DNA from 4 places in the Cupriavidus sp. 22TCCZM01-5 genome. Region 4 is predicted to be linked to each of the others. Evidence: predicted binding sites of a transcription regulator. Region 4 holds the regulator's gene; each other region holds the start of a gene.
The links. The regulator FNR, encoded in region 4, switches genes on or off when oxygen is low (the NO sensors DNR and NnrR bind a similar motif). The targets are predictions, from matches to a motif close to TTGATNNNNATCAA.
Positions count from the first base shown of each region.

Region 1 (7,107 bases), on a different contig from region 4:
AAGCCGGCCCTTGCATCCTTGAGTTGAGTCAATACTGCTATGAGCATCCCGCCTACGCTGCTCAAAGGCGCATTGGACTTTTCTGCGCCGTCGTTTGGGAGACAGAGGGCATCCATGTACAGAAGAATCCTGTTGCGACAGATGGCAGCCACGCCTCGCGGCTGGCGGTGATGCAAGCCATCGATCTTGCCAAGGCGTCTGATGCGGAGGTAAAGGTGATCTACGTGGTCGACGATAGCGGGGCGCTGCTCAGCGTCGCTTTCATTGACCGCCAAGACCTTCTCCGCATGGACAGGAAGTCCTCGCCGGAGCGTCGAAGCTGCTGGGCGCTGCGGGCGTCCGCCATGCCGTGGCGTTGCTGGACAATCCCGTGTCGAAGCGCCGCCTTGCCGAGACCATCCTTGCACAGGCCGACCAGTGCAATGCCGACCTGATTGTCCTGGGTACGCATGGGCGGCGCGGATACCTTCGCGTCGTCGTGGGCAGCGTGGCTCAAGCTGTCGTCCACCAGAGCCGCAAACCTGTCCTGCTTGTGCGCAGCCCGGCGGAATATTGACGACCGTCGCCCAAGGATCCATTTCACGGAGAGGAAGGGACCTGGGGATGCTTTGGGTATTAGGGCAGCGCGCGGCCTCGCTCCTGCGGGGCCAGTTCATCGGCATGACGCGCGGCCCAGCGATGCGCCTGAGCGATTGCAATGCGAATCGCCATGCCATCTGCATACCCCTCGTCCAGCAACGCATTCGCAATCTCAATCGCCTTTTCCCTGACTGCGGGTGGAAGGTTCTTCATCGACGAGGGATAGTTGCCGAAACTCCAAGGCATAATCAAGCCTCCTTGCGCCAGCGGCGCTCGCTGGCACACCGCCTGTCAGGACAGTTGCAGGTTGTCCACCACGGCGCCCACGCCGGGCGCCGACCATGCAGCGCCGATAGCCGCCAGTCGCTCGGCGCGCGTGTCCACATGGCCGCTGAGCGTCACCGTGCCGTCCCGCATCGATACATTAGTATGCTTCGCCTCACGCTCGGCATGCCGACGCGACGCGGCTTCGATCCGCTCCCACTGGAGCATCGCGTGCAGCAGTAGCAATCGCTTCGTCGCTAACGACGCTTGCAGGCCTCACATCCAGATTCACGACCACCGCGCGCGCGCCCGACACCTTCTCGGCGGCTCGCTCCGCAGCGAGCTTCTCTGCGTAGCTGAGGAGATGCACGCTGAGCGTTACAACGCCTTCATGGATATCGACAAGAACAGCGTCGCTGACACCAGGCAAGACCACGCCACTGCCCGCGCCCGTATTGCTGAACGCCTGTTCATGGCTGTCTCCTGCGCGCCGGAAGTGTCAGTGCGACAGCAGGACAGGTACGGTCATCGATTGCAGCATGGTGCGCGTTACGCCGCCGAGCACAAGCTCTCGCATCCGGCCATGACCATAGGCACCCATCACGATCAGGTCGGCCCCACAGTCCGCCGCCAGCGAGAGCAGCATCTGTCCGGTGTCGTCGCCGCTGACGGCCGTGAAGTCGTGAAGCCCTGCCTGCACGCCGTGTCGCGCCAGCCATTCGATGGCGAATCGCGGCGGCGAAAGCCACAGGTCCGCCGACAGGTTCGGTGCGTTCCAGGCAACCACCTCGACAGTCTCGGCGCGCCGGAGGAACGGAAGAGCGTCTTGGATGGCTCGCGCCGCTTCACGGCTGCCATTCCACGCCACGAGGATCCTCTTGCCGATCTCCGGAAAGACTCCGGCATAGGGAATGACCAGCACGGGCCGGCCGCATTGCAGTACGACGGACTCGACGAAGTGATGCTGGACATAGGCATCCTTGTCTGCAGGGTCATGCTGCCCCAGTACCAGCAGGTCCGCGGTATGTGCTTGCGCCACGACGTTGTCGGCCGTGGCCCACTCGGGCGCGTACCACTCGGTCGGCGTCAGCAGTTCGTCCGTGGCCCCCTGGAATGCATGGCGGGCGACTTCGGCGACCTGTCGATGCCATTCGCTGTATGACGCCAGGTACCGATCGCCATCCACCAGATAGCGGACGGAACGGGGATCCGGTTGCCCGATCGCAAGCATACCGACCAGCGTCGCCTGGAACTTCTTCGCAAGCTGAATGGCGATGTTCAGGCGCTGGTGCATGCGTCGGCTGGCATCCAGGTGAACCAGGATGGTGGCAAAGTCCATGGATTCTCCGCTTATCCGATGTGGTGTTCCGCGATTCAATGTAGATCCTCGTCCATGCGTGGGCTTGTCATATGTCAAGCTTCCTGCCGACGACCCGCAGCCGCCGCAACGCCCTCGTCCCGCTTGATGCACGTCAAGCCCCACTGCGTCGTGGCATCTAGCCTTGATGCAGGACGGCAGGACGATCGGCAATGCCGTTGCCTCCGTACCGCACTCCCAGGGGAAGCACCATCATGTATCAACGTATCCTCCTGGCCGTCGATGGCAGCCGTTCAGGAGAGCTTGCTGTCGAACAGGCCATTACCGTAGCCAAGGCAACCGGTGCGGACATCAGGGTTCTCTTCGTTGTGGATGACAGTGACTTCCCGTTCGAGGTGAGCTACAGCGAATCAACGGATGTTCTCAGGAAGGTCACCACCCGCGGTCGCGAGATCCTTGCCAGGACGGCGGACAGGATCGGCGCCGCAGGAATTCTGTGCGTCACCCGACTGCTGGAGCGCGCTGACTCCCCCGATCTGGTTGCCGACACCATCGTTTCGGAAGCCGGAAAGTGGAAGGCCGACCTGATCGTCATGGGAACGCACGGGCGGCGTGGCTTCCGACGCCTCGTGATGGGAAGCGTGTCGCAAGGCGTGATTGGCAGGACCAGGCTTCCTGTTCTGCTCGCGCGCAGCGACGCAGAGTGATAACAGTCAACCGCTTGCACGCGGGATTGCTGCCATGAGCCAGATTCTCCTTCCCGAATCCGTCCTGACCTTGAGGTGACCGCAGAGGCGCTGGAAGACCATTTCGGCTCACAGTCTTATCTGTATGAAGATCTAGCGTCCGCCTTTGCGACCTATCGCAACGCGACTGCGCGTACTCCGAGTCGTTTGCGTCCTCGCTGAAAGCCAGAAGAGGCTGTAGCAATCACAATGGCCCGATCCGGTTCAACGTCACTCGTCGCGCCACCATCGAGAAGCAACCGACTCGATGGTACATGTCATTGTGCTGCACGAAAGACAAGGGACGGCGAGCCGGCGTGCGGCGAACGTGACGGACAACCTGGCTCAGCGATCACTGGGCTTTCCCTTCCGGCTTCTTCGCGCCATCGGTATTGGGGGGCGAACTTGCCGGATAGGCCGGAGATCCGGCATCGGCACGGCGATCCGTGGCTCAATGCGAAAAGAGCACTGGTACGGTCATCGACGACAACAAGGTTCGGGTAACGCCGCCCAAGACAAGCTCGCGCATCCGCCCGTGGCCATATGCGCCCATGACGATCAGGTCGGCATCGAAGTCGGCGGCTCGCGACAGCAGCAGTTTACCGATGGCCAGGTCGGAACCGCCCGGGCCGTGTTCGACCTCCACCGTCACTCCGTGACGTTCGAGGACACGCACCGCGTGGGCCACCGGCGTCGCGTCCGGCCTTGCCTCCTGGACCGAAGTCTGGGCGCATAGCACGCGTGCCTTCGTTCCGCCGATCATCGGCAACGCGTCGTGCAATGCCCGCGTCGCTTCCCGGCTTCCGTTCCAGGCGACCATCACACGCGAACCTGTTGCAGGGAATCCCCCGTCACACGGGACCACAAGAACCGGCCGGCCGCTTTCCAACAGCAAGGCCTCGAGGATCTGTGCCGCTACTGGACCTTCCTCGCCATTTGCATCGTACTGACCGGCAACAACCAGCCCTGCCTCGCGCGATTCCCGGAGCACCGTCGACAACACATCATGCTCGGCCGACCGCCATTCCACGCCGGCGGATAAGTGTTTCGTCGCCTTGTGGAACTGGTCACGAATGCTCTCCTTTGCCAACTGACGGCGCTGCCGGTCCGCTTCGAGGTAGAGCGCGGCGTTGTCCATCAGATAGAACCATGCCGGATCGGGAATGAAGCCTCCCATGATGCCGATCAGCGGACAGTCATGTGAGTTCGCCAGTTGCGACGCGAGCGCGAGGCGGCTCGCCGTGTGCCTGTTGCCGTCCAGGTGAACCAGGATGCTGCTGTAGCTCATGCTAACTCCTTACCGTGAGACGAAATCGGGCTGTGGATGCCATCCCTGCCCTGACAGACCAGCAGCACTGGCAGGTTTGTCTGGACCGTGACTCCTCGGGATACGCTGCCCATGATTAGCCGACGTGCGCCACGGCGTCCGTGCGTGCCCATTACGATCAGGTCTGCAGGCCATCCGGCAGCTTCCGCCACGATGGTCGTTGCGATGTCGTCCTGGATCATGTGTTTGCTCAGCAGGCGCGTGCAATGACGTACGCCAGCCCGCCCGAGCTTGTTCGCTGCTGACGAGAGCACGCTTTCCCCAACCATCATCAGGTCATCGATCAGCCTGACCGGGTCCATCCCCGTGACGTCGAGAAACGGACTGCTGTCATCTACCACATAGATCACCTCCACCTCGGCACCCATGGCCTGCGCAAGTGGAATAGCATCATCCAGCGCGGCCTCGGAAGCTGCGCCGCCGTCTAGGGCGACCAGAATGCGTTGGTACATGTCTGATCCTTGCTAGAGCTAAGAACGGGTATGACTACCGTATGCAAGTGGAGACCTGCCGCCCTCGCGGCCTGCCATAGCGACCGCATGCGGAAGCCTCGCTGCGGCATTGCGGCAGTGACTTCCCTGTCAGACTAGTTCCTTCCGGAGACCGCGATTTGGGCTGGATCAAAGTATCCAGACTACGCTCGGGAAGCCGCAACGCGTAACAAGCCTGCTTCGCCAGTTACTTCGACATGGCGCCGTGGTTGTCTGCCAGAACCCGGTATCCTCAAGGTCGTCGAGTAATTTAGAGGTCGTCGCGCGTCATCTCCTGCTCGCTGGGGCGATATGGATCGTCCGTCACGGCAGTGACAGTCGAGGCGGACCTCTCGGGGGCCCTGACGCCGATCGGTACTGGCGCTGAAGGCTGGCCTCGAACGGTCTTGAAAAAGACTGCGGCCCCCTCCATATTGAGAACATGGTTGTAATTCCGGCAACCTGGAGGCGTTCTGGACAGGGGTTCGACTCCCCTCACCTCCACCTGAGCGTATTGCTATGCGCTGAGGTGGGGGTGCATTGGTTTCGACAGGGCGTGCAAAGGGGCGCAGGCAACCCGTCAGGCGATCGACGTAAATGAAGCAAATCCATAGACGCCAACGATGAGCGTTTTGCATTGGCCGCCTGAGGCCAACGCCGGGGCCGCTGAAGCCTTGTAGACCAAGACAGCCGGTGGGGACTTCGGTCCCCGCTGTCATTTCAGCTGACATCTCGCCCTTTCCCATCTGGAGACTCGCGATCACGCCTGTTACCACCCCTGGACGAATGCGCATCGGCGTGCCCCTGTTGCCGCAGCGAGTGATGACACAATAGTTCTGCTCAGCCTTCCGAACTAGGCTCCTCGCTTTCCAGGATCTCGAGTGCGCGCGCAGCCTTTCCCTGCAATTCGAAGCGATGACGACGCTGCAGTCTGTGCTCCGATCGAAACCATGTGTAAGCTTCCAAGACCTCGGCGCTTGTGGGTGCTTCGTCCAGAATCCTTTCCACCACTTCGTCCTCCAGCAATCCGATGATGTCGCGGATCTCGCTGGCGGTAGCGGCCTGCGGTGCAGCTTTTTGCGTATCCATTCCCACTCCTTGTGAAATGGCCACCGTGCAAGCCGGAGGGCGGCAAAGTCGATGCGGTCATCCCTTGCACAGACATAATCCCGAGAGCGGGAATCCAGCGATTGCAGGATTCCCACCGGGACGACGCTCTGCGTTCAGGCGCCCTTCACCGGGATCTTGTTTGCCGCGCCCGCTGCCTCAGCAGTTTTGGGAAGCGTAACGGTACGCCCTAGTTCATGGGCGCGCCGAGAGTTGGCAGCCGGCTATCATCTGATTGCCGGCAAAGCCGCTCAAAGGCGCCGCCAGCGCCAGTTCAGAAATAGGGCTTGTGCCGACATCAGGCTGAGAACAGAGCTCGGATCCCGCCTGGTTCACGCCAGCACCTGTTCGGCTGGCACATACGCGCAGCCGTGGGCACGCGCGATTGCCGCATAGGTCACGTTACCGCGACAGATATTCAGACCGGCACGCAGGCAAGGATCTTCGCCGAGCGCGCGGGACCAGCCCTTGTCGGCGATCGCCATTGCATACCCGATGGTGGCGTTGTTCAGGGCAAAGGTGGACGTCCTGGCAACGGCAGCCGGCATGTTGGTCACGCAGTAGTGCAGCACTCCGTCCACAACATAGATCGGATCCGTATGGCTGGTGGGGCGCGAGGTCTCGAAGCAGCCCCCCTGATCGATTGCCACGTCCACCACTACGGAGCCGGCCTTCATGCGGGCGACCATCGCACGCGTCACTAGCTTAGGTGCCTCGTCGCCTGGTACAAGGACCGCACCAATCACCGCATCGGCCGTGAGAAGGGCGCGCTCGATGGCGTCCGCACTGGAATAGAGCGTGACCAGCCGATTGCCGTAGACAAGTGCCAGGTGCCGCAGGCGGTCGACGTTCCGGTCCAGAACCGTGACACGCGCCCCTGTGCCGACGGCAATCTGGATCGCATTGGCACCGACTACGCCAGCCCCAATCACTACTATGTGGGCTGGTGCAACCCCCGGCACACCGCCCAGCAGCACACCCATGCCACCCCGCGGCTTCTCAAGATAGGCGGCAGCCACCTGCACCGACATGCGGCCGGCCACCTCGCTCATTGGCGCCAGCAAGGGAAGGCGGCCGTCCAAGGCTGTCACGGTTTCGTAGGCAATGCAGACGGCGCCGGATTTCATCAGGTCCAAGGTTTGCTCGCGATCCGCCGCCAAGTGCAGGTACGCGTACACGATTTGCCCGGGCTTGAGCAGCGCTCGCTCGGCCGGTTGCGGCTCCTTGACTTTCACGACCATCTCGACCGATGCGTATACGGCTTGAGCATCCTCAGCCAACTGGGCGCCGGCCAGCTTGTAGGCGTGGTCGGAGAGG
Region 1 covers NZ_JBYOJR010000038.1:61,126-68,232, forward strand. The annotation lists gene AC3FNH_RS27450 (hypothetical protein) at 171-434, shown strand; gene AC3FNH_RS27455 (universal stress protein) at 371-556, shown strand; gene AC3FNH_RS27460 (DUF2188 domain-containing protein) at 616-825, opposite strand; gene AC3FNH_RS27465 (BON domain-containing protein) at 871-1,089, opposite strand; gene AC3FNH_RS27470 (universal stress protein) at 1,343-2,182, opposite strand; gene AC3FNH_RS27475 (universal stress protein) at 2,416-2,868, shown strand; gene AC3FNH_RS27480 (universal stress protein) at 3,338-4,174, opposite strand; gene AC3FNH_RS27485 (universal stress protein) at 4,171-4,665, opposite strand; RNA gene ssrA (transfer-messenger RNA) at 5,077-5,401, shown strand; gene AC3FNH_RS27495 (hypothetical protein) at 5,524-5,772, opposite strand; gene ald (alanine dehydrogenase) at 6,123-7,107, opposite strand, start outside.
Region 1: the regulator FNR is predicted to act here: its motif matches at 4,824-4,837, upstream of AC3FNH_RS27485 (universal stress protein).

Region 2 (7,107 bases), on a different contig from region 4:
ACGTGGAAGTGCCCGGACGGCGGCATGACTTCGAGCGTCATGCCGGGTTGCAGCGCGTCGTTGGCCCAGTTGGAAAACAGGCCGCCGTCCACGCGCTTGATCGCCACGCGCAGGCGCTGGTCCTGCACGGCCGCGCAGATCGAATAGGAACGGCGCACGTCTTCGCCGCCGATGCCGGCGCGCAGCGTCAGGTGCTGGCCCTGCACATAGCGGTAGGTATCGGCCAGTTCGTCCGGCACGGCAAACGTTATCGCCACGGCGTCGCGCGTTTCGCGGGTGACCGAGGCCACCGTCAGTTCATGGAATTTGCTCATCTCCCCCACCTGTCTCGTTCAGTGAGCCTTGAAGTAATCGAACGGCTCCTTGCAGTCGCCGCAGCGGTACAGGGCCTTGCATGCCGTGGAGCCGAACTGGCTGACCAGGCGCGTGTGACGCGAGCCGCAGTGCGGGCACGCGACTACCAGCGCCGGCGACGCCTTGCGGCTGATGCCGCTGATGTCGATCACCTGCTGCGCGGGCGGCGCAATGCCGTAGCCGGACAGGCTGGCCTTGCCGCGCGGGCTCATCCAGTCGGTGGTCCAGGCCGGCGCCAGGCGCGTTTGCACGCTCACGCGGTCGATGCCCTGCCCGGCCAGCACGCGCTCGATGTCGTCACGGATCACCGTCATTGCCGGGCAGCCCGAGTACGTCGGCGTGATGGTGACCACGCAGGTGTCATCCACCCACGCCACGTCGCGCACGATGCCGAGGTCGACTACCGAGATCACCGGAATCTCGGGGTCCGGCACCTTGTCAAGCCAGGCCAGGACCTGTTCGACGCTTGCCCGTTCAGCCACTTGCGCTGGCATGGCGCTCACCACTGGGCGCCCGGATAGGCGCGCTGCAGGAACTGCATCTCGGCCAGCAGGTAGCCAAGGTGTTCCGTATGGCGGCCCTGGCGGCTACCGGTCTGCGACCAGCCGCCCGCCGGCACGCGCAGCGTCGCTTCTTCCAGCACTTCGCTCACATGCCGCTGCCACGATTCAGCCAGCGTGGCCGGGTCCACCGCGACGCCCTGCGCGACCAGCGCGGCATCGGCGGCGTCGGACTCGAACAGTTCCCCGGTGAACATCCACAGGTCGTCGAAGGCGTCCTGCATGCGGCGGTGGCTCTCTTCGGTGCCGTCGCCCAGGCGCACTACCAGGTCGGCGCTGCGGCGCACGTGATAGGTCACTTCCTTCAGCGACTTGGCGGCGATCTCGGCAATGCGCGCATCGGTCGAATGCTGCAGCCGCTCGAGCAGGAAGTAGTGCCAGGTATCGAACAGGAACTGGCGTGCCAGCGTATCGGCGTAGCTGCCATTGGGCTGTTCCACCAGCAGCAGGTTGCGAAACTGGTGTGCGTCGCGCAGGTAGGCAAGCTGGTCCGCACTGCGGCCCGCGCCTTCGACTTCGGCGGCGTAGCCAAGCCACAGGCGGGTCTGTCCGATCAGGTCGAGCGCCACGTTGGTGAGCGCGATGTCCTCTTCCAGCGCGGGGCCGCGGCCGCACCATTCCGACAGGCGCTGGCCGAGCACCAGCGTGGTATCGCCCAGGCGCTGCAGGTATTCGAACTTGTGTTGGTCCATGGTGGATGCGTCCTCGCGCCTGGAAATCAGATGTGCTTGACCTCTTCCGGCATCGGGAAGAAGGTGGGGTGCCGGTAGACCTTGCTGTTGGCGGGCTCGAACAGCGGGCCCTTGTCGCCGGGGCTGCTGGCGACCACGTCGGCGGCCTTTACCACCCAGACGCTCACGCCTTCGTTGCGGCGCGTATAGACGTCACGCGCATGGTTGATCGCCATTTCACCGTCCGGCGCGTGCAGGCTGCCCACGTGCTTGTGGGCCAGGCCGTGCTGGCTGCGGATAAAGATCTCCCAAAGCGGCCACTCTTTCATGGCAACTCTCCTGTCAGTTTGCGGGGTTGTCGGCGCTGGCGCGCCGGAGGGTTCAGGCGGCGGCGCGGTCTTGCCTGTCGGCATGCGCCACCAGCGCTTCACGGAACCAGGCGCCGTCGTCCCAGGCCTTGACGCGGGTGCGCAGGCGGTCGCGGTTGCACGGGCCGTTGCCGCGCACGACGTTGTAGAACTCGTCCCAGTCGATGGCACCGAAGTCGTAGTGGCCGCGCCCCTCGTTCCACTTCAGGTCCGGATCGGGAATGGTCAGGCCCAGGTGTTCGGCTTGCGGCACGGTCTGGTCCACCATCTTCTGGCGCAGCTCGTCATTGGAGAACAGCTTGATGCGCCATTGCATCGATTGCGCGCTGTTGGGCGAATCCGCGTCGGACGGGCCGAACATCATCAGCGCCGGCCACCACCAGCGGTTCAGCGCGTCCTGCGCCATCTGCTTCTGCTCGGGGGTGCCCTGGCACAGCTTGAGCAGGATGTCGTAGCCCTGGCGCTGGTGGAACGACTCCTCCTTGCACACCCGCACCATGGCGCGGGCATAGGGGCCGAACGAGCAGCGGCACAGCGGCACCTGGTTGATGATGGCCGAACCATCGACCAGCCAGCCGATGGCGCCGATGTCGGCCCAGTTCAGCGTCGGGTAGTTGAAGATGCTCGAGTACTTGGCCTTGCCGGAATGCAGGTCGCCGAGCAACTGGTCGCGCGACACGCCCAGCGTTTCCGCCGCGCTGTACAGGTAGAGGCCATGGCCCGCTTCGTCCTGGATCTTGGCCAGCAGCACGGCCTTGCGTTCGAGCGTTGGCGCACGCGTGACCCAGTTGCCTTCCGGCAGCTGCCCGACGATCTCGGAATGCGCGTGCTGGGAGATCTGGCGGATGAGGGTCTTGCGGTAAGCCTCGGGCATCCAGTCCTTGGCTTCGATCTTGATGCCGGCGTCCACGCGCGCCTGGAACTCGCGTTCCTGCGGGTCCATCTCTTCCATCGCGCGGAGCCTTGTTGCCCCGGTATCCACCAACTGTGCGTACATGCCGTACTCCGGTCTGTAGGGTCTTGACTTGCGTCAAATCATTCGGTTGCAGTGGATGATAGTGATACAATTTGATTCAAACAATCGACGATTGTGTATCACTTCAAGGTGCATGCATGGCCACTCGTTCAGACGTGGATGCCGTTTCCCCGCAGGTCGCACGACTCGCGCGCGGGCTCAAGCTCGGCGCCAATTCGATGCTGGTGACGTTGTTCGGCGATGTGGTGGCGCCACGTCCGCAGGCGCTGTGGCTGGGCAGCCTGATCCGCCTGGCCGCGCCGTTCGGCATCAATGACCGGCTGGTGCGCACCGCGACGTTCCGGCTGACCGCGGACGACTGGCTCGAGGCCACGCGGATCGGGCGGCGCAGCTATTACGGCTTGTCGGAGGCGGGGCTGCAGCGCTGCGTCCATGCGGGCAAGCGGATCTATGCCGGCGATGCGCCCGACTGGGACGGGCGCTGGACCCTGGCGCTGGTGCGCGGCGACGCGCGCGCCACGATCCGCCAGCGGCTCAGGCGCGAACTGCTGTGGGAAGGCTTCGGCGCAATTGCACCGGGCGTGTACGCGCACCCGAATGCCGATGCCGGCTCGCTGGGCGAAATCATCCGTGCCGCGCAGGCGCAGGAGTTCGTGGCGGTGATGCAAGCCACCAGCATCGAGGCATTCTCGATCCGGCCACTGCAGACACTGATGCACCAGACCTTCAAACTTGGCGACGTGGCGTCCGCCTGGCAGGCATTGCTGCGCCGCTTCTCGCCGGTACTGGCCGACGCACACGGCATGGTCCCGGCGGACGCGTTTTTCGTGCGCACCCTGCTATTGCACGAATACCGCCGCGTGCTGTTGCGCGACCCGAACCTGCCGGAACAGCTCCTGCCGGCGGACTGGCCGGGCCGCACCGCGCGAGACCTGTGCCGGGATATGTACGCGGCCCTGCTCGACGCCAGCGAAGACTACCTGCGCGAAGTGGTCGAAGTGTCCGACGGCCACCTGATCAACGCTAACCGCGCGCTGCGCAGGCGCTTTGGCGCGGGCAGCCACGCCGAGGCCGCCCGCTAGGCGCGGAAGTGCGCGCCGGTGCGCTAGCGCGATCCCTTCACGGTCGTGTAGGCGGTGATCAGGTTCCGGTAGTCCGGTATGTGGTTGGAGAACAGCGTCCCGAGTCCTTCGATATCGTTGCGCCAGTCACGGTGCAGCTCGCAAGCCACGCCGAACCACGTCATCAGCTGCGCGCCGGCTTCGCTCATGCGCCGCCACGCCGAATCGCGCGTGACTTCGTTGAACGTACCCGACGCATCGGTGACGACAAAGACGTCAAAGCCTTCCTCGATCGCGGAGAGCGCCGGGAACGCCACGCAGACTTCGGTCACCACGCCGGCAATGAGCAGCTGCTTCTTGCCGGTGGCCTTCACGGCCTTGGTGAAATCCTCGTTGTCCCAGGCATTGATCTGCCCGGGCCGCGGGATGAACGGCGCGTCGGGGAAGATCTGCCTGAGTTCGGGTACCAGCGGGCCGTTGGGACCATCCTCGAAGCTGGTGGTCAGGATGGTTGGCAACTTGAAGTACTTGGCGAGATCCGCCAGCGCCAGCACGTTGTTCTTGAAACGGTCCGGCTCGATATCACGCACCAGCGACAGCAAACCGGCCTGGTGATCCACCATCAGCACCGCCGCCTGGGTCTTGTCCAGGCGCTTGTAGGTCTTGCTCATCTTGGGCTCCGGGTTGGGCGGCCTGACACGTTGGACAGGCACGCATGCAAGTGGCATCGGGCGGCACAGGGAAGCTGCTGGCCTGACCTGCCCTCGCGCATTGCCGGCAGCGCCATTGCCTGTCGGCCATGCGTTCCAAAGCATAGGTCGGGCTGCGCGCGTGCGACAGGACAAAAAAGGCACCCCGGCGCCGGCGGCTAGGCATCCCATGGAATCCGTCCTACCGTGGAATCAAGGCGAGCTTTCTGGCTTGACCCGTCAACTTCGAACAGGAACCTCCAATGAAAGCAAGACCATTGCTGCTTTCCGCGTCCGCGGCGCTGTGCCTGGCGTGCGCTTCCATCGCCAACGCCGCACCGATGACCGTATCGTCCAGCGCCTTCTCCGAAAACGCCGCCATTCCCGCGGCGCATGGCGGCAGCCAGCCGGACTGCGGCGGCCAGGGCGTATCGCCCCCGGTCGCGTGGTCCGGCCTGCCGGCAGGCACGCGCTCCGTGGCGATCTTCATGTTCGATCCCGATGGCGCAATGGGCCTCGGGGTCTCGCACTGGGTTGCCTACAACATCGCGGCGGATCGCGGCCACCTGCGGCAGGGCGAGGGGCAGAAGGATGGCCCCGGCATCACAGTCGGCAAGAACATTACCGGCGAGGCCGCGTACCGCGGACCTTGCCCGCCTCCCGGCGATGTCCCGCACCACTACATCGTGACGGTGGTTGCGACCGACCTGGAGCCCGGCGCGCTGCCTGCGGGCCTGACGCGCGATGAACTGATGGCGGCGCTCAAGGGACATGCGCGCGGCGGCGCCAGCGTCGTGGGCCGCTACGGCCGGAAGTAGAGGCTGCGCGGCGGCAAACCGGCGGCTCCGCGGTTGCGGGCGATAGCCGCAGAGGCGGCAGCATCACAAATTTGTCAAACTCGACCGCCAGAATGGGGCGCTTTTGCTAGCGCGGCGTGGTGCCGCGCTCACCGATCCCGGCAAAGGAGCCCGCCCGATGTTCCGTCAAACCGTCCTGGCCAGCGCCATCACGCTGGCCTGCCTTGCCCTGTCGCCGTCGCTGCAGGCGCAGACCGCCTACCCAGCCACGCTCGCCGGCCACGCCGTGCTGCCGGCCCAAACTTATCTGCCGGTGCCCAAGGACGCTCCGGCCGACCTGCAGATCAGCGGCAAGTTCACCACCGCGCAGCGTGCCGATACGCCGGGCTCGGTCGAAGGCAAGTCCAACGGCCGCCCGACCGGCGTGTCGCTGCCGTTCCGCGGCCAGCCCGCACAGGGCCACTCCGGGATCAAGCGCATGGCCGACGGCACCTTCTGGGTGCTGACCGACAACGGCGCGGGCGCCAAGGCCAACTCGCCGGACTTCATGCTCTACCTGAACCACTACAAAGTGGATTTCGCGAGCGGCAAGTTCCAGCGCCTGAAGACCGTGTTCCTGCATGACCCCGACAAGAAGGTGCCGTTCCGCATCGTGCACGAGGGCAGCAAGGCACGCTACCTGACCGGTTCGGATTTCGACACCGAGAGCTTCCAGTTCGCCGGCGGCTCGCTATGGATCGGCGACGAGTTCGGCCCCTTCCTGATCCAGGCCGATTTGGACGGCAAGGTGCTGGCGGTGTTCGAGACGCAGGTGGATGGCAAGGTCGTGCGCTCGCCCGACCACCCGGCCATGACCACGCCGGGCGCGCCCGATGGCACGGTGAAGTTCGAGGTACGCCGCTCGAAGGGCTTCGAGGGCATGGCGTCATCGCCGGACGGCAGCAAGCTGTACGCGCTGCTCGAAGGGGCGCTGTGGAACGAGGCCAGCCGCAGCTACGAGACCGTAGACGGCAAACCCTATCTGCGCGTGCTGGAGTTCGACGTGAAGCAGCGCGCCTGGACTGGCCGCCACTGGAAATACGTGCTCGAAGCCGGCCACCATGCGATCGGCGACTTCAATATGATCGACGCCACCACCGGCCTCATCATCGAGCGCGACAACGGCGAAGGCACGCCCGACAAGGCCTGCCCCGCGGGCCAGAAGCGCACCGACTGCTTCGACGACGTGGCGAAGTTCAAGCGCATCTACAAGATCGAGCTGACCGATGCCAACGCTGGCGCCCCGGTGCGCAAGATCGGCTATATCGACCTGCTGCGCATGGCCGACCCGAACCACCTGGCGCGCAAGCCGCTGACCGATGGCGCGCTGGCCTTCCCGTTCTTTACGATCGAGAACGTGGACGTGGTGGATGCCAGCCACATCGTCGTGGGCAATGACAACAACCTGCCTTTCTCCAGCAGCCGCGAACCCAATCGCGCGGATGATAACGAGCTGGTGTTGCTGGAAGTGGGCGAGTTCCTGAAGGCGCGCTGAACGTTGTAGTGGCTGTTTGCTCCCCTCTCCCGCGTGCGGGAGAGGGGAGAAAGCCGGGCCCGATTGACGCGTTCCCGACAATCCCGGGCCGACTCCG
Region 2 covers NZ_JBYOJR010000007.1:59,646-66,752, forward strand. The annotation lists gene paaE (1,2-phenylacetyl-CoA epoxidase subunit PaaE) at 1-314, opposite strand, end outside; gene paaD (1,2-phenylacetyl-CoA epoxidase subunit PaaD) at 333-848, opposite strand; gene paaC (1,2-phenylacetyl-CoA epoxidase subunit PaaC) at 854-1,606, opposite strand; gene paaB (1,2-phenylacetyl-CoA epoxidase subunit PaaB) at 1,633-1,914, opposite strand; gene paaA (1,2-phenylacetyl-CoA epoxidase subunit PaaA) at 1,967-2,950, opposite strand; gene paaX (phenylacetic acid degradation operon negative regulatory protein PaaX) at 3,067-4,011, shown strand; gene ycaC (isochorismate family cysteine hydrolase YcaC) at 4,035-4,661, opposite strand; gene AC3FNH_RS09125 (YbhB/YbcL family Raf kinase inhibitor-like protein) at 4,943-5,497, shown strand; gene AC3FNH_RS09130 (esterase-like activity of phytase family protein) at 5,655-7,010, shown strand.
Region 2: the regulator FNR is predicted to act here: its motif matches at 2,974-2,987, upstream of paaA (1,2-phenylacetyl-CoA epoxidase subunit PaaA).

Region 3 (7,107 bases), on a different contig from region 4:
TTGCCCAGGCCCTTGGACTTGATATAGCTCGTCGGGTAGAGCATTTCCTGCATGCCGGGGCCGCCCTTGGGACCTTCGTAGCGCACAATCACCACGTCGCCGGCCTTGACCTTGTCGTTGAGGATGTTCTCGACGGCTTCGTCCTGCGACTCGGTAACGTGGGCCGAACCCTCGAACACCAGGATGCTTTCATCGACGCCGGCGGTCTTCACCACGCAGCCATCGAGCGCGATATTGCCGGTCAGCACGGCCAGGCCGCCTTCCTTCGAGAACGCGTGCTCGTACGAGCGGATGCAGCCCTCGGCACGGTCCAGGTCCAGGCTGGGCCAGCGCGTGTTCTGGCTGAATGCGACCTGCGTCGGAATGCCGGCCGGGCCGGCCATGTAGAAGGTCTTGACGGCGTCGTCCTGCGTGCGGGTGATGTCCCACTGGTTCAGCGCATCGCCGAGCGTGGCGGCGTGCACGGTCGGCACATCGGTGTGCAGCTTGCCGGCGCGCTCAAGCTCGCCGAGGATCGCCATGATGCCGCCCGCGCGGTGCACATCCTCGATGTGGTACTTGTTGGTGTTGGGCGCGACCTTGCACAGCTGCGGCACGACGCGCGACAGGCGGTCGATGTCGGTCATCGTGAAATCGATGCCGGCTTCTTGCGCAATCGCCAGCAGGTGCAGGATGGTGTTGGTCGAGCCGCCCATGGCGATGTCCAGCGTCATCGCGTTCTCGAAGGCCTTGAAGCCGACCGAGCGCGGCAGGATGCGCGCGTCCTCCTGTTCGTAGTACTGGCGGGCGAGTTCCACGATGCGGCTGCCGGCGCGCTTGAACAGCTGCTCGCGGTCCGCGTGCGTGGCGACCACCGTGCCGTTGCCGGGCAGCGACAGGCCCAGCGCCTCGGTCAGGCAGTTCATCGAGTTGGCCGTGAACATGCCCGAGCAGGAACCGCAAGTCGGGCAGGCGGAGCGCTCCACCTCGGCCACGTCGGCGTCGGAATAGGACGAGTCGGCGGCGATCACCATGGCGTCGACGAGGTCGAGCTTCTTGAATTCAACGGCCTTGGTGACGGGGTTGGCCAGGCGCGTCTTGCCGGCTTCCATGGGGCCGCCCGAGACGAAGATCACGGGAATGTTCAGGCGCATCGCTGCCATCAGCATGCCCGGGGTGATCTTGTCGCAGTTCGAGATGCACACCATGGCGTCGGCGCAGTGCGCGTTGACCATGTATTCGACCGAGTCGGCGATGATGTCGCGGCTCGGCAGCGAATAGAGCATGCCGTCGTGGCCCATGGCGATGCCGTCATCGACCGCGATGGTGTTGAATTCCTTGGCCACGCCGCCGGTGGCCTCGATCTCGCGCGCGACCAGCTGGCCCAGGTCCTTCAGGTGGACGTGGCCGGGCACGAACTGGGTGAACGAGTTCACCACCGCGATGATCGGCTTGTTGAAATCGTCGTCTTTCATGCCGGTGGCGCGCCACAGGGAGCGCGCACCTGCCATGTTGCGGCCGGCGGTGGAAGTCTTGGAACGGTATGCGGGCATTGTGGGGTGGTTGAGTCGATATCGCAGAAAGGATCCGGGGCCACGGGAATAGGGACCCCTCGCGCGCCCGTGCGTACAACCTCTTGAGCTGCGCCCTGGGCAGAACTCGCGATTATCCCACACCGCCGGGCGCGTGTAGCCGGCGCGCCCATGATGGCGCTTGCGAAGGTCAGCCGCCGATATTCAGCAGCGCCAGCACGCCCAGCACCAGGAAGATGCAGGCGGCGATCTTGTGCACGAGGCCGATCGGCATCTTGTTGGCGAACTTGTCGCCGAGCAGCACGGCCGGCGCATTGGCCAGCATCATGCCGAAGGTGGTGCCGGCGACCACGGCCAGGACCGCGCCGTTGAAGCGGGCGGCCAGCGCAACAGTGGCGATCTGGGTCTTGTCGCCCATCTCGGCAAAGAAGAACGCGACGATGGTGGTGGCCAGGATGCCGAGCGCGTCCTTGACGGGTTTGGCTTCCTCTTCGTCGTCGAACTTGTCGGGGATCAGCATCCAGCCGGCCATGGCGATGAAGCCCAGGCCCAGGATCCAGCGCAGCAGCGTGTCGCCGAGCACATGCGTGATCCATCCGCCCAGTGCGCCGGCAAAGCCGTGATTGACGACGGTGGCGATCAGGATGCCAAGGATGATGGGAAGGGGCTTGCGATAGCGTGCGGCCAGGACGAGCGAGAGCAACTGCGTCTTGTCGCCCATTTCGGCGAGCGCGACGATGCCTGTGGAGACGAGGAAGGCTTCCATGTTGTTGTGTGAGTAACCCGGGCCGCATGCATCGCGAGATGCCAATGACGCACACCTTTCCCGGCCCGGCCAGAAAGGTATGGTCATCGGTCTCGCCAGGCCTTGGATCGGGCTGGGCCTGATGGCCAGCCGGGTCCGGAGCTGCGCACGCCATAACCGCAAGCGGTCAAGTCTGTTGACGTACGCCCCTGTCTGCCGGATTCCGCATTGCGCGGCGCGTTCAGAGCAGGGCGGCTACTCCCCAATGGAAGCCGCGATTATAGCGGCGCCGGCGGTGAGCGTCCACCGCCGGGAAAACGTGCCTTGTCAGGCCGGCACCGGCGACTGCTCGCTGGTGCGGCGGCCGCGGAAGTCGGTCCAGCACAGGGCCTTGAAGTCGTACAACTTGCAGCGGCGCGCGGTGTCGAAATACCAGCGCCACGAGAAGTTCTCGATGATGATGCGGCCCGGCAGCGCGTGTTCCAGCAGCGCCTGGGCGCGCTTCAGGCGGTACAGCGGCACGCTCATGTCCACGTGGTGCGCCGTGTGCTCCATGATGTGGTGCAGCGCCGAGCCGATGCCATGGCGGAAACGCAGGTGGACGGTGGTCGAGACGAAGGGCTGGGCCTTGGCCCACATGCTCTTGGTGTCGTACCACGCCACGCTGGTATGGGTGTGGTGCACGTACAGCACGAAGCCGACCGTCAGGTTCCAGACCAGGAACGGCAGTACGAAACCGGCACCGACCATGATCCAGGCCGATTGCCCGGTCGCCAGTGCGGCCCACACCAGCGCGCCGATCCACGCGACGCCAAAGGCGGCCACCAGCGCGCAGTCGGCCATGAAGATGGGCCGGCGCGTGGCCATCTGGCGCTTGCTCGGGAAGAACAGCTTGAACCACCAGATCTCGATCAGGTAGTACAGTCCGGCGCCGAAGCCGTTGCGGTAGATGCGCTCCATCACCCGGCGCCAGCGCGGCAGTGCCTGGAATTCCTCGAGCGAATAGGGCGCCCAGACGAAGTCGAAGCCCTTCAGGTTGGTGTAGCCGTGGTGCACGACGTTATGGCCGACTTCCCACAGGCTGTAGGGCGTCAGCGACGGCAGGAAGGTCAGGCGGCCCAGCCACTTGTTCAGGCCGCGGCGCGGCGTCAGGCTCTGGTGGCAGGCGTCGTGCCCGATGATGAACAGCCGGGCGATGATCAGGCCGGCCAGCACACCCAGGCCGAGCTTGGCCGCCCAGTGCGGGGCCAGCACAATGCCGGCCAGCGTGGCCGCGAACAGCAGGTAGTCGAAGGCGAATAGCATCAGCGCGCGCGGCGTGCTGCGCTGGCCCAGCGGGATCAGCCAGCCGCGGATGATCTTTCGCGAGGGCAGCGGCTGGTCGGGGGCAATCGGTTCGGGAAACGGCTGGTCGGCACGGGCCGGTGCTTCAAACGTTACCTCGGGATGCGTGGCAGCGGTGGTGGTCATGGAAACCTTCAGGTTGCAGGCGTTGCTGAAGGCCTGATTTGGCCGGCAACGGAACCGTAAAGGTTAGAGGGCTTCGCCGCTCCGAGTCTTGACCCCCGTCAATTCATGCCGGAGCGCTCGCGGGTAATAACGACCTGCGGCCGCGCGGTACGGCCGCAGGTAGATCAGTCATCACATGACCGTCGCCTGCACCGCCTCGCCCATCACATAGACGCTATCGATCACGCGGTCGTCGCCGAGCATGGCAAAGGCGAACAGCTGCTCTTCCAGCGATTCGGAGCGGCCGCTGCGGCGTGCAATCAGCGGCGTGGCTTGCGGATCCAGCACGACGAAGTCGGCCTCGCAGCCCTCGCTGAAGCTGCCGATGCGGTCGGACCAGCCCAGGGCCTCGGCCGCGGCGCGCGTGGCCAGGTAGAACATGCGCAGCGCCGTCAGGTGGTAGCCGCCCATGCGCGCGACCTTGTGCGCGGCGTTCATGGTGCGGAACATCGAGAACGAGGTGCCGCCGCCGACGTCGGTCGCCAGCGTCACGTTCAGGCGGTTGGCGTCGGACTGGTGGAAGTCGTAGAAGCCGCTGCCGAGGAACAGGTTCGAGGTCGGGCAGTGCGCGACCGCGGCGCCGCTGTCGGCCAGGCGCCGGCGGTCATCCTGGTCCAGGTAGATCGCGTGGCCGTAGAACGCGCCCGGGCGCAGCAGCCCGTAGCGGTCGTACACGTCCAGGTAGCTGCGCGCGTCCGGGAACAGCTCGGCCACCCACTTCACCTCGTCGCGGTTCTCGGCCACGTGGGTCTGGATGAACGCGTCCGGATAGGCCCTGGCCAGCTCGCCGCACGCGGCAAGCTGCGCTTCGGTCGAGGTCGGCGCGAAACGCGGCGTGATGGCGTAGGCCAGGCGGCTCTTGTTATGCCAGCGCGACAGCAGGTCGGCCGAATCGCGCGCGCCGGTTTCGGCAGTGTCGCGCAGGAATTCGGGGCAGTTGCGGTCCATCATCACCTTGCCGGTGATCATGCGCAGGTTGCGCTGCTCGCTCTCGGCAAACAGCGCCTCGGCCGAGGCCTTGTGCACGGTGCTCCAGACCACCGCGCTGGTGGTGCCATTGCGCAGCAGCTCATCGGTGAAGAAGCCGGCCACCGCGCGCGCGTATTCGGGCTCGGCAAAGCGGCGTTCCTCGGGGAAGGTGTAGGTGTCCAGCCAGTGCAGCAGGCCCGGCGACGGCGACGCGATGATGTCGGTCTGCGGGTAGTGCACGTGGGTGTCGATAAAGCCCGGCACGATCAGCTTGCCGCGGTGGTCCACCACCTCGGCGCCGGCCGGGATGCGCGAAGCGAGCGCGGTGTAGTCGCCGGCCGCGACGATGCGGCCAGCCGTGACGATCAGCAGACCATCCTCCCAATACTGATAGGCGTCCTCATGGAACTGCGGGTCGCGCAGGAAATGCAGCACGCGGCCGCGGATCGCGCGGGTAATGGACGGGGTCGGGGGAGTGGTCGTCATGGTCTGTCTCTCGGGACCGGCCCGCGCAAGCGCGCAGGGCCGGGCATAGGTATGCGCCGCGCTCAGGCCGCAGGGGCCGTGGCGGGCGGGGAAGTGGGCGTTGCCGACCAGAAGTGGTCGACTTCCGCCAGGAACTCGGCTTTCTGCACCGGGGGCAGGAAGGCCGCTTCAAAACTGTTGCGCGCGAGCTGGTGGGCATCGGCGGCATCGAGCGGCAGCGCCTCGAACGTGGCTTCCCAGTTGGCGTTCATGTAGCCGCCGAAGTAGGCCGGGTCGTCCGAGTGCAGCGTGATCATGACGCCGGCATCGAGCATGCGCTTGAGCGGATGCTCGCGCAGGTCCGGGTGCACCTTGAGCTTCTGGTTCGACAGCGGACATACCGTCAGCGCCACGCGCTCGCGCGCCAGGCGCTCGATCAGCGCGGCATCGTCGATCGAACGCACGCCGTGGTCGATGCGTTCGACCTTGAGGATGTCGAGCGCGTCGCTGACATACTGCGCGGGGCCTTCCTCGCCGGCATGGGCCACGAGGTGCAGGCCGAGTTCGCGGGCACGCGCGAACACGCGCGCGAATTTCTCGGGCGGGTTGCCTTGTTCCGAAGAATCGAGCCCGACGCCGACGAAGCGGTCACGGTACGGCAGCGCGGCTTCCAGCGTCGCGAATGCGTCCTCCTCCGGCAGATGCCGCAGGAAGCAGAGGATCATGCTGCTCGAGAAATCGTATTCGGTGCGCGCCTGGGCCAGCGCGTCGGCGATGCCGTCGATCACGGTGCCGATCGGCACGCCGCGCGCGGTATGGGTCTGCGGATCGAAGAAGATCTCGGCATGGCGGACGTTGTCGGCGACGGCGCGCTTGACGTAGTCCATGGTCATGTCGAAGAAATCTTCCTCCGTCAGCAGCACGCTGGCGCCGGCGTAGTAGATATCCAGGAACGATTGCAGGTCGGTGAATGCATACGCCGCGCGCAGGGCCTCGACGCTCGGGTAGGGCAGGGTCACGTGGTTGCGCTGGGCCAGCCGGAAGATCAGCTCGGGTTCGAGCGTGCCTTCGATATGCACGTGCAGTTCAGCCTTGGGGGTACGGCGGATCTTGTCCGCCAGCGCGGCATCGATGGTCATGGGGGGCCTCGGTCTTGTGGTTACGGATGCACCGTCTCCCCGTGGCTCGCGTGCAGCGCGGCGAGGCGCTGGTCGCGGACCTGCAGCAACTGGGCGACGATGGCTACCGCAATCATAGCCGGAGCCTTGTCTGTGATCCCCGATACCCCCATCGGGCAAGTCATTTCCGGGAAGCGTGCCGGGTCGACGCCATGGTCCGCAAGCCGGTGTTCGAAGCGAGCGCGCTTGGTCTTGGACCCGATCAGCCCGAAGTACGCGAAGTCCGTGCGCCGGAAGATCTCCTCGCACAGGGTCTGGTCCAGCGCGTGGCTGTGCGTCATGACCAGGAAATAGCTGCCCGCGGGCGCCTGTGCCACCACGGCTTCGGGCGTGTCGCTGGCCTCGGCCTCGACGTTGTCGGGCAGGCCGGCCGGGAACAGTGTGTCGCGCTCGTCGACCCAGTGCACGCAGCAGGGCAGGTTGGCTAGGACTTTCACCAGGGCATGGCCGACATGGCCCGCGCCGAACAGCACGACGTGCATTTCGTCGGGCACCAGGGTGTCGGTCCATGAGCCGTCGGCTTCCAGTGTGACGGCCGGCACGACCGCACGGGCTTGCGCAAAGGTCACGGCACCATGGGCCGGCACCGAGCGCTGCAATGGCTTGCCCGCGGCAAAAGCGGCCTCCACGGCATCCAGCCAGTGCAGGTCATCCTTGCCGAGGACTTCGAAAGCCAGTTGCACGACGCCGCCGCAGCATTGGCCCAGCGCCGGGCCCAGCGGAATGCGCT
Region 3 covers NZ_JBYOJR010000003.1:269,508-276,614, reverse strand. The annotation lists gene ilvD (dihydroxy-acid dehydratase) at 1-1,532, opposite strand, end outside; gene AC3FNH_RS04920 (TMEM165/GDT1 family protein) at 1,702-2,277, opposite strand; yybP-ykoY riboswitch at 2,308-2,532, opposite strand; gene AC3FNH_RS04915 (fatty acid desaturase) at 2,584-3,726, opposite strand; gene guaD (guanine deaminase) at 3,898-5,220, opposite strand; gene AC3FNH_RS04905 (adenosine deaminase) at 5,283-6,338, opposite strand; gene xdhC (xanthine dehydrogenase accessory protein XdhC) at 6,359-7,107, opposite strand, start outside.
Region 3: the regulator FNR is predicted to act here: its motif matches at 3,815-3,828, upstream of AC3FNH_RS04915 (fatty acid desaturase).

Region 4 (7,107 bases):
TCGTTGTCTGGCCTGTCGTTTGACCCGATCCGTGCATCGCGCGGCGAGAGCACGTTCAAGTCCACGTGCGCGGCATGCCATGGCGCAACCGGCAAGGGCAACCAGGCACTCGGCGCGCCGAACCTGTCCGACAATGTTTGGCTGTACGGCAGTTCGGAAGGCAGCATTGTCGAAGCCATCCTGAAGGGCCACAACAACCGCATGCCGGCGCACGAGGAGATCCTGACTCCCGAGCGCATCCGCATGCTGACGGCCTACGTCTGGGGCCTTTCCAATACCGGAGGCTCAGGACAATGACCACCGACTCAGGTCCGGGATGCGCGATCGCGGCTGAAGGAGCGCATCCATGAATGCACCCGGGACAGAACCACTGGCCCGCGCGGCCGGCCCGCAAGGGCCGGCGTCGTCGCCTGTCGAAACCTCCGACGAAACGCTCTACGAGGTTCGACGCAAGATATACCCGCGCTCGGTGACGGGCGCGTTCTCCAACTGGCGGGTCTGGATGGTACTCCTGACCCAGCTTATCTACTACGGCACGCCCTGGCTGCAATGGAATGGCAGACAGGCCGTGCTGTTCGACCTTGGCGCGCGCAAGTTCTATATCTTCGGACTGGTGCTCTGGCCACAGGATGTCATCTATCTTGCCGTCCTGCTGGTGATTTCCGCGCTGGCGCTGTTCCTGTTCACGGCGATTGCCGGCCGGCTTTTCTGCGGCTACGCGTGTCCACAGACGGTCTACACCGAAATATTCATGTGGATCGAGCGACATGTCGAAGGCGACCGCTTCGCGCGGATCCGCCTGGACGGTGATCCCTGGAGCGCGCGCAAGTTCCGCCTGAAGGCTACCAAGCACTCCCTGTGGATACTGGTCGCGCTGTGGACGGGCTTCACGTTCATTGGCTACTTTGCGCCGATCCGTGAGCTTGGCGGCCAGGTGCTGAGCTTCTCGCTGGGTCCGTGGCAGGCGTTCTGGATGCTTTTTTACGCCTTCGCCACGTGGGGGAATGCAGGCTTCATGCGCGAGCAGGTCTGCAAGTACATGTGTCCGTATGCGCGGTTCCAGAGCGTGATGGTCGACCGCGACACCTATGTGGTCACCTACGACGTCGGGCGCGGCGAGCCGCGCGGCAGCCGGTCGCGCAAGGTGGATCATCACCAGGCCGGGCTAGGTGACTGCGTCAACTGCAGCATCTGCGTGCAGGTGTGCCCGACCGGCATCGATATCCGTGACGGGTTGCAATACGAGTGCATCGGTTGCGGTGCCTGCATCGATGCATGCAACCAGGTCATGGACAAGATGGACTACCCGCGCGGGCTGATCCGCTATACGTCCGAGAATGCCATGCGCAAGGCGCTGTCGGCCGCTGCGGCGCGCAAGCGGCTGGTGCGGCCGCGGACCATCATCTACTCGATTATCTGGCTGGTGATGGTTGCAGGTTTCGTGGCTTCGCTTGCGCTGCGCACGCCATTGAAAGTGGACATCATCCGCGACCGCGGGGCGCTTGGGCGTGAGGTGGACGGGCGCTGGATCGAAAACGTCTATCGACTGCAACTCATCAATACCACCGAGGCGCCCATGCGCATCAGCGTGAAGGCCGAGAGCGACGAACTGAAGAACATGACCGTCGAGTACGATCCGGACGCGCAGGCTCTGGCGCCGACATCGAACAGGCTGGTGCCGATCCGGATTCGCGTGCCGATCGACGATGCCGCGCAAGGTACGCACAAGATCAGCGTGACAGTGACCAGCGAAGGTGCGGGGCAAGGTAGTGCGCAAATCAGGCAATCTACCAGTTTCATCGTGCCACGCAATTTGTGATGCTAAGGGCGGCACGGCGCGTCGGCGCTGTGCCGTACCAAACCGCGAGCGCCTCGATGAGGCGTTGACGAAGGGGGCAAGACGATGCAAGAAAGCAATCCGTGGTGGAAAGAGCCGTGGCCGTGGCTGCTGATGAGTGGCCCGTTGCTGGCCATGGTGGCTTGCGGCGTGACTATCTGGCTGGCTTCCACTCATCCTGACCGGCCAGTGGTCGATGGTGTGGCCCGGCATGGCCTGGTTGTCGAGAAGGTGGCAGGTGCCTCGGGCAGTGCCAAGGCACCGCAAGCGAGGCAGCCATGAGGCTGCGCTGGCTGATGTGGGTACTGTGGCCGGCGTTCCTGATGGCCGGGGTTGCCACGGCAACTGTGTTTTCCGTGGTGGACCCTGGTGACCTGAATTTCTTCGGTCAGCCGATCGAGGCCTCGCGCGAGGCGGTCTATACGATCGGTTTCCTGCTGGCCTGGATATTCTGCGCATTGTCCAGCGGACTGACGCTGTACACCATGCCGACAAAGCTCAGCGAAACGGACGAGCTGGAGTAAGAAGCGGCAGGAATTGACCGCCTTGCCACGCGAGGCGGTCAGATGGCCTCAGCAGGAGCGGCTGTAGACTTGCTTGATGCCCGCCATGTCGACTAGCTTGACGTGACGTTGACGGATCTGGATCAAGCCGGCCTCGGCAAATCGTGAGAACAGACGGCTGACCGTTTCGAGCTTCAGACCCAGGTAGCTGCCGATTTCTTCCCGGCTCATGCGCATGACGAACTCGGTCGACGAATACCCGCGGGCGGACAAGCGCTCGGACAGGTTGATGAGGAACGCGGCAAGCCGCTCCTCGGCGCGCATGGAGCCAAGCGTGACGAGCATGAGCTGGTCATGCGAGATTTCCTTGCCCATCAGGCGCAGGAACTGCTGCTGCAACGATGGCAGGTCGATGGACAGCGACTGGAGATCGGCCAGGCGAACGACGCATACCTCCGTGTCTTCGAGCGCGGTGGCATCCGAGGCGTGCTGCATCTCTCCCAGGCCGTCGAGGCCGACCACTTCGCCTGGCAAGTGGAAACCGGTGATTTGCGAGCGGCCGTCTTCCGTGGTGACATGCGTCTTCAGGGTGCCGAAGCGAATGGCATAGACCGCAGTCAGCGGATCGCCCATGCGGTAAAGGGTTTCGCCCTTGTGGACACGGACACGTTCCTGCACCAGGGTGTCCATCTTCTGCAGGTCCTGCTGGCTCATGCCCACCGGCAGGCACAATTGCCCCATGCCGCAAGTGGAGCAACGGGGCGACATCTCGGTGACGGGGATGGATGTTAGCAATTGGAACCTGCAGTATTGGAGCGGCGAGGGCGCAATACGTGCATTTTAACGCGCGATGTGATGCGGTAGGGAGTTGCAGTTGACTTTTGGTGTGCTACTCAGTGTTTTCATGCTCGCCTTGCTAGGGGGCTTCCACTGCGCTGCCATGTGTGGTGGCGTAGCGCTGGCTGTCGAGCAACGCGCCGCCGGCGTACCCGTTGCCGTTGTGCGGCGCCCACAGGACTGGCTCGTGGAGCTCCTTGTCATGCATGTCGGGCGTATTTCCACCTACATGCTGCTTGGTGCGCTGCTGGGCGCCTTGGGGGCGACGGCCTGGCGTCAGGACTATCTGCCCGTTCAGCGCTGGCTGTTCGGAGTCGGCAGCGCCTTGCTGCTACTGTCTGGCTGGCGCTTGATACGCGGCGAGGCCTTTACCATCGTGTGGCTGGAGCGCCTCGCGGCGCGTGCGGTTAGCGCCAGTGCCGCCGGCATGGCTCGATTGGGCAGAAAGACGACGGAAGCCAAGGCTCGGCGGGGCGGCCTGGCACGCCGCTATGGGATGGGATTGGCTTGGGGTTTGGTGCCCTGCGGCATGGTTTATGGGGCCCTGGCCCTTGCATTGCTGGCCGGAAATGCGCCCTCGGGGGCGCTGGTGATGGGCGCCTTTGGCCTCGGTACGTTGCCTAATCTGCTGGCGCTGTCGAGCTTTTCGGGGCTTTTGCGCGCCTGGTCGCGCCGGAGCTGGGTAAGGGTCGGGGCCGGCTTGGCCGTCATGGCATTCGGTGCATTGGGAATCGGCCGAGCGGTGTTGTTGCCACATTCCCTGGCAGAGCATGGGTTCTGCCTGGTGTTCTGAAACCACTCCATACGCTCTGGCGCCGCGCGGTGGTTGCAGGTGTGGGCTGGAATGCCATACAATCATCTCCATTGCGGTATCGCGCGGCGTGGTTCCGAGCGGCGCCCGGCAGCCCTTCCAAAAAGGGGGCGCGCCCAGGGTTTCGGGCAAAGCGCCGACAATTCGGCACCGAACCTTTCCGCAGTCCATCCGGTTCACAATATCTGTTCAAAAGTCCGGCTGGCTTTGCGGCCGTGGTGCAGTCATTGCTGGCCTTGCTTCCGATATCCGTTTTTCTTGCGGCCGAGGCGGACTTTAGCCGGAGGCCATGTCTGCCCATATGGGCGCGTGCAAGAGGTTCGTGCACTGGTACTTGCCGGTGACCGGGCAATCTCCTGCCGGAACACACCCGGCAAATCGATGCAACAGAAGATGCACGGCCTCGAGGCGAAGAGCTTTCGGGTTTGCTGCGCGACGAGATGGCGGTGGCAATCGCACCGCTGAATCCACAATGTCCAGGGCTCCGGGTTCGTCCGGGAGCAGGTGCAAAGACAGGCTGCACACCCAACATGAATACCCAAGAGGCGAAAATCGTCCTCGAGACTGCGCTGATCTGTGCGCAGGAGCCCCTGCGCGTGAGCGACCTGCGTCGGCTGTTTGCCGATGATGTCGGCGCTGACACGATTCGGGCCCTGCTTGATGAATTGCGCCAGGACTGGCGCCAGCGTGGGGTCGAGTTGGTGGCGTTGGCCAGCGGCTGGCGTTTCCAGAGCCGACCGGAGATGCGGGAATACCTGGATCGCCTTAATCCCGAGAAGCCGCCCAAGTATTCCCGAGCGGTCATGGAGACGCTGGCGATCATTGCGTACCGGCAGCCGGTGACGCGCGGCGACATCGAGGAGATTCGCGGCGTGACGGTCAGCACGGAGGTGGTCAAGAAGCTGGAAGACCGCGGCTGGATCGAGGTCATCGGTCACCGCGATGTGCCAGGCCGGCCAGCGCTCTATGCGACCACCAAGGCATTCCTCGATGACCTTGGGCTGCGTACGCTGGATGAGCTGCCGCCGCTCGAGGACGCCCAGGCGCAGGCGCAGGCGGCGCTGCTGGACCAGCAGGCGATTGATTTTGAAGAGATGGCAACGGCGCGGCCGGCGGCCGGCGACGAAGAGGCCTTCCCTGAGCCAGAGGTGGCTTCGCCGGCCGGCGCAGCCGTTGATGTAGCTGAATCCGCTTTGGTGGCTGGCGACGAGCCGGCAGACGAAGCTGGGGTTGTCGAGCAGGCCTGCGCCGATGCCATGCAAGTGGCGGATCTCGCGTCGGCCGTGACCGAGGCAAATGGCTTCCATGTCGAGAGCGCGCCGGACAAGCAGGACGGCGGTAATTCTTCCGGCGACGACGCTGCGCCGCCGCACGCGAGCGAGCACGACGAGCGCGTGCCCAACTGAACAATATGCAATATCCGATAGTGAATACTTTGTCTGATTCCGTTGAACATGACACCCGGGCAACCGGGACGCCGGCTGCCGATGGCGCAGCAGACTCCGGGTCAGGCACCGATACGGCGCCGCGCAGGAAGGGCCTGAGGCGCGGCTTGCGCAACCTGGTGGCTTCGCGCCGGCAGGCGGGCCAGGATCGAGACGCCAATCGTACCGAGGGTGCCGAGTCTGGCGCTCCGGGCGGGGCGGGCGAGAGCAAGGCGGCTGGCGAGCCAGGTGGGCGTGCCGCCCCGCGCGGTCGCGGCAAGCGCAAGCCGGTCAAGGCAGAGGGCGCGGCTGAGCGAGAAAGCGGCCAAGCGGGACCGGATCGCGGCGAGAAGGCGGAGCCGGCGGGCCGCAGGCGCAAGCCGCAGGGGCAGCGTACCGCCAGGGCTGTGCCGGAAGGCGACGTCCAGTCCGCAGGTCGACAGCATGGCCAGCGCAAGGGCGGCCAGCCTCAACGGAAGGGACATGCCGGCGCCGACAAAACCAGTGCGACCAGCGAAGACCTGTTCCGGTTTGTGATCTCGGACCAGTACGACCAGGAAGACACTGTCATCCCGCGCACCAAGGCAAAGCCGGTGCGTGAGTTGTCCGCGGACGACGATGCGCCGAAGTTGCACAAGGTCCTGGCCGAAGGCGGCCTGGGCTCGCGCCGGGAAATGGAAGAGCTGATCCTGCAGGGGCGTGTTTCCGTCAATGGATTGCCCGCGCACATCGGCCAGCGGATCCTGCCAGCCGACCAGGTCCGTGTGAATGGCAAGCTGATCCATCGCAAGGTTTCTTCCAAGCCGCCGCGCGTGCTGCTGTATCACAAGCCAGCCGGCGAGATCGTCAGCCAGTCAGACCCCGAAGGCCGTCCGACCGTGTTCGACAGCCTGCCGCGCATGAAGACCGGCAAATGGGTCGCGGTGGGTCGTCTGGATTTCAATACGGAAGGTCTGCTGATTTTTACGACTTCGGGGGATATTGCCAACCGCTTCATGCATCCGCGCTATGGCGTGGAGCGCGAGTATGCGGTGCGTACGCTGGGCGAACTGGCTGAGGCTGACCGCCAGCGCCTGCTGCATGGCATCAAACTCGATGACGGCGAAGCCAACTTCCTGCGCATTGCGGATGGCGGTGGCGAAGGTGTCAACCAGTGGTATCACGTAGCGCTGACCGAGGGTCGTAACCGCGAGGTGCGCCGCATGTTCGAGGCGGTCGGCCTGACTGTGTCGCGCCTGATCCGCACGCGCTACGGGCAGTTTCTGCTGCCGCGCGGGTTGAAGCGCGGCCGTTGGCAGGAGCTGGAGGCAACGGAAGTCAAGGCGATGATGACTGCCATCGGCCTGAAGCTACCCACTAAGGGCGAGCAGGGTGGCAAGGGCGCGACAAAGGTCGGGGGGCGCAAGCAGCGCACCGAGGCGGCGATCGCGGGCATGCCGATGCATACGGGCATGGACGGTCTGCCGCGTGTCGACAAGGGTGGCGCGGGCCGCGGCCAGCCCGATCCGATGCGGACTTCGATGGGCTACATCAGCCATGGTCCCACTGTGCTGACATCGCATGCAGCCAATCTGGGTGGCGCGCGCGGGCAGGGTGGTGGACGCGCCGGCGCCGGGCGCGGCGGCGCCGGGTTGGGCGGCCAAGGCCGGCCGCAGCGCCGGGGCGGCGATGTCAATGGCAATGTGATGCCAAAGG
Region 4 covers NZ_JBYOJR010000002.1:189,335-196,441, reverse strand. The annotation lists gene ccoP (cytochrome-c oxidase, cbb3-type subunit III) at 1-297, shown strand, start outside; gene ccoG (cytochrome c oxidase accessory protein CcoG) at 347-1,819, shown strand; gene AC3FNH_RS03005 (FixH family protein) at 1,904-2,119, shown strand; gene AC3FNH_RS03000 (hypothetical protein) at 2,116-2,361, shown strand; gene fnr (fumarate/nitrate reduction transcriptional regulator Fnr) at 2,410-3,135, opposite strand; gene AC3FNH_RS02990 (sulfite exporter TauE/SafE family protein) at 3,215-3,970, shown strand; gene scpB (SMC-Scp complex subunit ScpB) at 4,519-5,394, shown strand; gene rluB (23S rRNA pseudouridine(2605) synthase RluB) at 5,400-7,107, shown strand, end outside.